One region of the Streptomyces polyrhachis genome, then DNA from elsewhere that is predicted to be linked to it. Evidence: riboswitches for the same ligand, from Rfam matches in the RefSeq annotation. Region 1 holds a riboswitch; the other holds the start of a gene.
The links. A riboswitch is a leader RNA that binds a small molecule or an ion and turns the genes downstream of it on or off. The one in region 1 is predicted to bind cyclic di-AMP.

Region 2: it holds a riboswitch for cyclic di-AMP, as region 1 does, so the genes downstream of both, ACFQLX_RS24325 (M23 family metallopeptidase) here and ACFQLX_RS21565 (transglycosylase family protein) in region 1, are expected to answer to the same signal.

The regions. Positions count from the first base shown of each region.
Region 1 is NZ_JBHSZO010000040.1:22,495-26,890, reverse strand. It holds gene ACFQLX_RS21575 (recombinase family protein) at 1-105, shown strand, start outside; gene ACFQLX_RS21570 (transglycosylase family protein) at 428-1,267, shown strand; cyclic di-AMP (ydaO/yuaA leader) riboswitch at 1,615-1,752, shown strand; gene ACFQLX_RS21565 (transglycosylase family protein) at 1,757-2,419, shown strand; gene eno (phosphopyruvate hydratase) at 2,645-3,925, shown strand; gene ACFQLX_RS21555 (FtsB family cell division protein) at 4,094-4,396, shown strand, end outside.
Region 2 is NZ_JBHSZO010000057.1:11,800-16,195, reverse strand. It holds gene ACFQLX_RS24330 (MFS transporter) at 20-1,351, shown strand; cyclic di-AMP (ydaO/yuaA leader) riboswitch at 1,635-1,778, shown strand; gene ACFQLX_RS24325 (M23 family metallopeptidase) at 1,790-2,872, shown strand; gene ACFQLX_RS24320 (peptidoglycan-binding protein) at 3,157-4,396, shown strand, end outside.

The sequences.
Region 1 (4,396 bases):
ATGGAGGTGCTCAACGCCAAGGAGCGGGGCGTGCCCGCGTATAGGCGACCGACTCTCCCGCAGCTGTTCGTGACCGGCCGATTCAGGGGCGGTATCGCACCCTGATAGGGCGCTTCGCCGCCACGGGACTGGAGTTGGGCGGGCGGCAGGGTGTGCGGCGGCCTCATCATGCGCGGACTGCGCACCCTGCCGGTGGAGTTCACACCGCTCGGCCGCCTGTAAAGGGGGCGGCCGCGTCAACCCCTTGTGGCGGGACGGGGGACATTCCGTGATGTACGCGTTATCCGGGGGCCATCGACTTGTGATCCGGCACGCAACACGGCTATGTTCACCGCCAACTCTCGAAACGTACGGTTGAACGAAAGGCATACGCATGCTCACCGGGAACGGTCGTCACCGTCGCCCCCGACAGGCGCCCGCCTTCGTCGTGACCGCCGGCGTCACCAGCGCCGTCGCCCTGCCGCTGCTGGCCGCCGCCGGCAGCGCCGCCTTCGCGGCCGACGGCAAGACCTGGGACAAGGTCGCCCAGTGCGAGAGCGACGCCCTCTGGAGCGCCAACACCGGCAACGGCTACTACGGCGGCCTGCAGCTGACCCGCGAGCAGTGGGACGAGCACGGCGGCCGCGACTACGCCGACCGCCCCGACTACGCCAGCCGCGGCCAGCAGATCGCCGTCGGCGAGCAGATCCTCAACGCGGAGGGCCCCGACGCCTTCCCGCGCTGCGCCGACCTCGGCGGACTGCGCCAGGACGCCGGGAACCCGGAGATCGACCCGGGCCGGGACTACCCCGACTACGCCCGCCAGGACACCAGGGCCCGCGAGCACACGGCGGAGCCCGGGAGCGGCGACGAGGCGTTCACCGACGGCGGCGGCAGGCACCGCGGTCCGGAGTCCGCCGAGGGCCGCGGCGAGCAGGGCAACGGCAGCGGCAAGGGCAGGCACCGCGGTACGCCGGACAACGCGCCCGTCGAGTTCGACGGGACGATCGGCGCCCCCACGCTGCCCACCCCCGCGGACGTCCTCGACCCGCTGATCGACCCCCTGATCGACCCCCTGGCCGGCGAGCTGCCGACCGCCGCGCCCGCCGACCCCGGCGCCCCGGCCGCACAGGCCCCGGGCCGATCGGGTGAAAAGCGCGTCAAGAACCGCGCGGACAGCGTCCTGCCCACCCCCGCCGACACCCTCGGCCAGCTGATCGACGAGGCGCAGAGCGCCACGGCGGAGTCCATCCCCGCTGGTCAGTCCGGTCTGCTGGGCCAGTGGTGAGCACCGGCCGCGAGCGCTAGCCCGCACCGGGCACTGTGGGGCGTACGAACGAAAAGCGGGCCGCCGGGTTTACCGGCGGCCCGCTTCCCGTCGTACGGCCGCACCTTCGCCCGGCCCGGTGTCCACCTGCGCTTTGCGTGCCCACGGCGGCCGGACCGCGTCCCCGGGGCCCCGATCGGCGACCCGGCGACGCGAGCTGACGTATCGTCCGAAATCTTTGAACACGGGATGTTTGTGTGCTTACCGTCGCCTCGCTCGCCAACGGCGGGCACCGGTGATCGCCTCGCCGAATCCTGTCGGCGTTCACCGGACACCTGCGCAAGCGCACCGCGGACAGGAACGGGGGACCCAGGTAAGTGCCGGGAGCGGTCCGCCGTCGGCGGACCCGACCGGCTTGGGGTGAAGCCGTGTGGGAGCACACGCGGCCGGGCACTCACCAGTCCCGAACCCGACAGCTCACCTCGTAGGCGTCGGTGAGAAGTGAATGTCATGCAGCATTCGGATCTTCCTGCCGCGGACAGCACGACCAGCGCGACCCAGCGGATCGCGCTGCTCCTCGGGGCGGCAGTGGCCCTCCCCCTCGTGGGCGCCGCCCCGGCCGCGGCCGCCCCGATCGACACCTGGGAGAAGGTCGCCCGGTGCGAGTCGGGCGGCAACTGGGCGATCAACACCGGCAACGGCTACTTCGGCGGGGTGCAGTTCTCCCGGTCCAGCTGGGCCGCCGCCGGCGGCCACCGCTACGCCTCGCGTGCCGACCTGGCCTCCAAGCACGAGCAGATCGCCGTCGCCGAGCGGCTGCTGCGGATGCAGGGCCCCGGCGCCTGGCCCAACTGCGGCCCGCGCGCCGGACTCAGCCGCGGCTCCGCGGCGCCCGAGACGGCCGCCGAGCGGGCCCGTGTCCGCCAGGCACCCCCGGCGACCGCGGCACCCTCGAAGGGGTCTTCGAACGGATCGGCCCAGGCGGACGCCAAGCGCGGCTCGCGCACGGTCTACCGGGCGATGTACGTCGTGCGCCCCGGCGACACCCTGCACACCGTCGCCCGCAAGCACGGCGTGGACGGCGGCTGGGCGGAGGTCTACGCCGCCAACTCCGAGACGGTGGGCGGCAATCCGAACCTCATCCGCCCCGGCCAGCGGCTGAAGATCACCTGACGGATCCGCAGCAGCCCGTACGGGGCGGCCGGGAGGGGACTCCCGGCCGCCCCGCGGTCCGCGGGCGCACATCCTTCGCGACCCACGAGCGCGCACCCGCGCCGTGCGGCCCGCACACCGCTCCCTCCACGGTTGATCGACCGGCAACCCGTTAGGCTCGGTCCCGCACCAGTCCTGTGCCGGCACCGCACCCGCGCCGCCGGCCATCCTTTCGAAGGAGAAACCGTGCCGTCGATCGACGTCGTCGTAGCCCGCGAGATCCTGGACTCCCGAGGCAACCCCACGGTCGAGGTCGAGGTCGGCCTCGACGACGGCAGCACCGGCCGTGCCGCCGTCCCCTCCGGCGCCTCCACCGGCGCCTTCGAGGCCATCGAACTGCGCGACGGCGACATGTCGCGCTACGGCGGCAAGGGCGTGGAGAAGGCCGTCCTCGCCGTCATCGAGCAGATCGGCCCGGAGCTGGTGGGCTACGACGCCACCGAGCAGCGGCTGATCGACCAGGCGATGTTCGACCTGGACGCCACCGAGGACAAGTCCTCGCTCGGCGCCAACGCCATCCTCGGCGTCTCCCTCGCCGTGGCGCACGCCGCCTCCGAGGCCTCCGACCTGCCGCTCTTCCGCTACCTGGGCGGCCCCAACGCGCACGTGCTGCCCGTGCCGATGATGAACATCCTCAACGGCGGCAGCCACGCGGACTCCAACGTCGACATCCAGGAGTTCATGATCGCCCCGATCGGCGCGGAGACCTTCTCCGAGGCCGTGCGCTGGGGCGCGGAGGTCTACCACACCCTCAAGGGGGTCCTGAAGGAGCGCGGCCTGTCCACCGGCCTGGGCGACGAGGGCGGCTTCGCGCCCGACCTCGCCTCCAACCGCGAGGCGCTCGACCTCATCGTCGAGGCCATCGAGAAGGCCGGCTACGTCCCCGGCCAGGACATCGCGCTGGCCCTGGACGTCGCCGCCTCCGAGTTCCACAAGGACGGCACGTACGTCTTCGAGGGCAAGGAGCGCACCGCCGCGGAGATGATCGACTACTACGCCGACCTGGTCGACTCGTACCCGATGGTCTCCATCGAGGACCCGCTGAACGAGGAGGACTGGGAGGGCTGGAAGGCCATCACCGAGCGCCTCGGCGACAAGGTCCAGCTCGTCGGCGACGACCTGTTCGTCACCAACCCCGAGCGCCTGGGCCGCGGCATCGCGGAGGGCGCGGGCAACGCGCTGCTGGTGAAGGTCAACCAGATCGGCTCGCTGTCGGAGACCCTCGACGCGGTCGAGCTGGCCCAGCGCAACGGCTTCAAGTGCATGATGTCCCACCGCTCCGGCGAGACCGAGGACGTCACCATCGCCGACCTGGCCGTCGCCACCAACTGCGGCCAGATCAAGACCGGCGCCCCGGCCCGCTCCGAGCGCGTCGCGAAGTACAACCAGCTGCTGCGCATCGAGGAGATCCTCGACGACGCCGCCGTCTACGCGGGCCGCGGCGCCTTCCCGCGCTTCGGCCGGTAGCCACTGCGGTACGTCCGACGGCCGCCCCTTCGCCGGGGGCGGCCGTCGGCGTACGGGGGCCCGTACGCGCCCCATCTCCCGGGCGCCCGGCGCGCTTTGCCGTCTTGCCGGCGCACGAATCTGCGCCGTGCGCCTCGGGCAGGTGTGCGGCGCATTACGGTAGGGGCGATGCCACCCAAGGATCGGTTCTCCACCACCACCCGGCTGCGGCTGCTCGGCGAGCAGGCCGTCGTGCGGGCGTCCGAGCGCGTCTACCGCGCCCGCCCCGTGCGGCGCAGCAGGCTCACCGGCCGGGCGGCCCTCCTCGCACTGGTCCTGTGCGCGCTGATCGTCGCGCTGGCGTACCCGATGCGGCAGTACGTGTCCCAGCGCGCGGAGATCGCCGACCAGCGCACGGAGAAGGAGCGCTCGGCGGCCCGGGTGGAGCGCCTGCGCGACGAGAAGGCCCGCTGGCAGGACGAGGAGTACCTC
Region 2 (4,396 bases), on a different contig from region 1:
GGGACGCGACCGGCGGGGCGTGATCGCACAACTGCGCTATCCACCGGGCGGACGCGATGCGCGGACCATGCTCGTCGCCCAGTTCCTCGACCGCGCCGGCAACGGCGTCTGGTCCGCCTCCCGCGTCCTGTACTTCACCTTCGTCACGGGCCTGGACGCCGGCGAGATCGGCCTGCTGCTGGGCCTCGGCGGCGTCGCGGGCATCGCCGGCTCCCCGCTGGCCGGACGGCTGGCGGCGGCCGTCCCGGTGCGCACCCTGCTCGTCGGCTGCCACCTGCTGCGGATCGCCACGGTGGGGCTGCTGCTCGCCCTCGACTCCTTCGCCGCGCTGCTGCCGGTCGTGGCGCTGACCTGCGCGGCGGACCGGGCGGCGAAGACGCTGGAGATGGTCTTCGCGACCGAGGTGGCGGGGGAGGAGCGCGGCACCTATCAGGCCCTGTTCCGTACGGCGGCCAACGCCGGCTACGCGGTGGGCGCGGGGGCGGCGGCGCTGGGGCTGGCGCTGGAGGCGTACCGCTGGATGATCCTGGCCAACGCGCTGTCCTTCGCGGTGTCGGCGGCGCTGGTGCGGTGCACCCGGCTGCGGAAGGCGGCCCGGCCCCGCGCTGCCGACTCGGGCGCCGGCTCGGGCTCCGGTTCCGGCTCGGGCTCGGGCTCCGGCTCCGGTGACGCGCGCGGCGCGGGGGTGCGCAGCCCGTGGCGCGACCGGGGCTACCTGCGCTTCGTCCTGCTCGACGTGCCCATGCACCTCGACGACAGCGTGCTGATGGTCGGGCTGCCGCTGTGGCTGGTGACCGCGACGGACGCGCCGCACGCGCTGATCCCGGCCTTCCTGGTGGTCAACACGGTCATGGTCGTCCTGCTCCAACTCCCCGTCTCCCGCCGCTTCTACGGCACGCCCGGCGCGGTGCGGGCGCTGGGCCGCTACGGGGCGCTGATCGCCGCCGGCTGCGTACTGCTCGCGCTCTCGGGGCCCTGGACGCCGCTGGGCGCGGGCTGGGACTCGGCGCTGCTGCTGGCCGCGGCGGTCCTGGTCACGCTGGCGGAGCTGATGCGCTCGGTCAGCTCCTGGGAGCTGGCGGTCGCGCTGGCACCGGAGCGGGAGCGGGCGCCGTACCTGGGCGTGGCGGGCATGGCCCAGTCCGTCCAGAAGTCGGCCGGCCCCCCGCTGCTCACCGGCGCGGTCCTGGCGGCGGGCCCGGCGGGCTGGCTGGCGCTGGGCGCGGTCCTGGCGGCCCTGTCGGCACTCCAGTCCCGCACGTGCGCGCGGCGGCTGGGGGCGGTCGGCGGGGGGAGCGCGGTGGTCGCGGGGGCGGCGGCGGACGTCAAGGCGCCGTCGCACTCTCCGTGACCGGGCGCTCTCCCTTCGGAGCACGGGGCGCACGCATGTCCGCGGTGGCCGTAATCAAATCTCAACCCTACTTGCCGGTTTGAGGTGGGTTGGGTCTGAAAAATCCCTGGCCGGCGGCCAATTCTCCTGCTGGAACGACTTGGAATCCCGGGGGTGTCTCTACTAGCGTTCGATAACGCAGCGCGGTCGTCACTGTCGTCGCAAGAGACGGCACCGTGCGCCGATGTCGAATTCCGAGAGCGCAGCACCCGTAGCAGCAGCCGCCTCCGCGGCCGCTGGGACACCAGAGCCACCGCTGTGCCCAAGGGAACCGGGGAACCACCACCTTGGGGTGAATCGGGCCCAACCCCTCACGGGGCCAGGCCCGTAGGAGACCTTCCTGCTCCGAACCCGTCAGCTAACCCGGTAGACGTGAAGGAAGGAAAGGAGCACGCCCACGTGGCGTCACACAGGCCCGGCCCCAGCACGTCGTACGACGGTTATGTCCTCAATGAGGAAGGGTACGACGACGGCCCCTGGCCCCGCGAGGAGTGGACACCCGGTCAGGACGACCCGCGTTCGCGCGGTCGCCGCCGCGCTCCCAAGCAGACCCGGGGCAGCATGGCCCGCAGCGGTGCCGTCCTCGGCGTCGGCGTCTTCGCCGCCGTCGGTGCGAGCAGCATGGCGCAGGCCCAGTCCAAGCCGCCGGTGGCGATCTCCATGCCCGAGCCCGTCGCGGACGTGGCGCACGGCATAGCGGGCAGCCTCCCGGACGCCGACTCCCTGCCCGGCGTGGGCTCGCTCCTCTCGGACGAGGACGGCGCCACCACCACCACGACGACCGCCAGCACCCCGCTCACCCAGGTCGGCCTGGCCGGCGAGGACGGCACGACCGCGGTCGACTCCGGCGAGGCGCTGCGCGCCCGCATCCTGGAGCAGGCCGAGGAGCAGCAGGCCGCCGCGGACGCCGCCGAGCTGGCCGCGCTGAAGCAGGCCGCGGCGGAGAAGGCGGCCGCGGAGGCCGAGAAGGCCAAGGCGGAGGCCGAGGCCGAGAAGCAGCGCCTGGAAGAGGAGGCCCGCCGCAAGGCCGAGGAGGCCGCGAAGGCCAAGGCCGAGGCGGAGCGCCTGGCCAAGCTGGCGGCGAGCTACATCGCCCCGCTCTCCTCCTACTCGATCACCGCCGTCTACGGCCAGGCCGGCGACATGTGGTCCAGCGGCTACCACACGGGCCTGGACTTCGCGGCCTCGACGGGCACGCCGATCAAGAACGTGCACACGGGCACGATCACCAGCGCGGGCTGGGCCGGCAGCGCCTACGGCTACCAGATCATCGTCACCCTCGATGACGGCACCGAGGTCTGGTACAACCACCTCTCGTCGATCCTGAAGTCCTCCGGCAAGGTCACGACGGGCGAGGTGATCGGCCGCGTGGGCGCCACGGGCAACGTCAGCGGCGCGCACCTGCACCTGGAGGTCCACACCAGCGGCGGCGCCGGCGTCGACCCGATGGCCTGGCTGCGCAACCACGGCGCCACGGTCTGACCCCCGCCCCATAGCACCCCGCGCGCCCCCGCCGCCCACCCCGGCGCCTGCGGCGCGCCCCCGAAACGCCGGCGGCCCTGATGGCACACCCCCCGACATCAGGGCCGCTCGGCATGTCCGCGGCCCGGCGCGGTGACCCGGACACGGGGACCGCGTATTTCGGCCACGGTCGCGGAACCGGCGACCTCGGCGGCAAGATCGGTGTAACAAGTAACCTGCCAGCGACGTCAGTTGAAGAGAGTTGACGACTCCTTCCGAGCAGCGCGACAAAGGACGGTTGCCCCGTGCACGAGGACACCGAGACGTTGGCGGAGCGCTCTGCCGCCGACCTGGCGAGCTTGGAGGGGACGGACGGTGTGCTGCCTCGGGGGGCGCTGCCCGCCCAGGTGAGGGCCCCCGAGTCCGCGAAAGCCGAGTCCGCGAAAGCCGGGCCCGCGAAAGCCGGCCCCCCCGCCCTCGCCCGCCGGCGGCGCTGGATCGGCGCCGTCGCCGTCGGTGCCGCGCTTCTCGCCGCCGCCGGGGTCGTCGCCTCCACCCTCGTGAAGTCGCCCTCGCAGGCGGCGGCCGACGCCGGGCCGCCCGAGCGGTCCGTGCTGACCGCGCCCGTGGAGCACCGGGTGCTGACCTCCTCCGTCATCGTGCGCGGGCAGGTCGGCGCCGGGCAGAGCGTGGACGTGGCGCCGCAGGTATCCGGCGGGGAGAGCGCCGCCGCGCCGGTCGTCACCAAGCTGGCCGTCAAGCAGGGCGACACCCTCAGGGCGGGCCAGCTGCTGATGGAGGTCTCCGGCCGCCCGGTGTTCGTCCTGCCGGGGCGGGTGCCGGTCTACCGGGACCTCAAGCCCGGCGCCGAGGGCGACGACGTACGGCAGTTGCAGCAGGCCCTGCGCGGTCTCGGGCACGGCACCGGCGCCGACGCGGCCGGTGTCTTCGGATCAGGAACCAAGAGCGCGCTCAACTCCCTTTACACGGCGATCGGTTACGACCCCCTCCCCGCGCTCGACGACAACGGCGACGGCATCAGGGCCGCCGAGGACGCGGTGACGCAGGGCCGCCGCGCCGTGGAGGAGGCGCAGGAGGCCGCGGACGCGCAGGGCGCCGGTGCCGACGCCGACCGCGCCCTGCGCTACGCCCGCCAGGACCTCGCCAAGGCGCGCCAGGCGCTCACCGAGGCCCAGTCCGCCGCCGGACCCCGACTCCCCGCCGGGGAAGTGGTCTTCCTCCAGGGATTCCCCGCCCGCGTCGACGCCGTGCCCGGCCGGGTCGGCTCCCGCGTCGAGGGGACCGTGATGACGGTCTCCGCCGGGAGGCTCATCGTCCAGGCGTACCTGCAGGAGTACCAGAAGGGCCTGGTCCGCAAGGGCCAGCGGGTACGCATCCTCTCCGAGCTGACCGGCGTGGAGGCCGCCGCGCACGTCGCCTCCGTCGCCACGTCGATGAGCCTGCCCGGTGCGCCGGGCGGCGGTGGCGGGGACGGCCAGGGCGGCGGGCAGGGCGGCGACGCGGCCCAGGCGCCCGGCCAGAGCG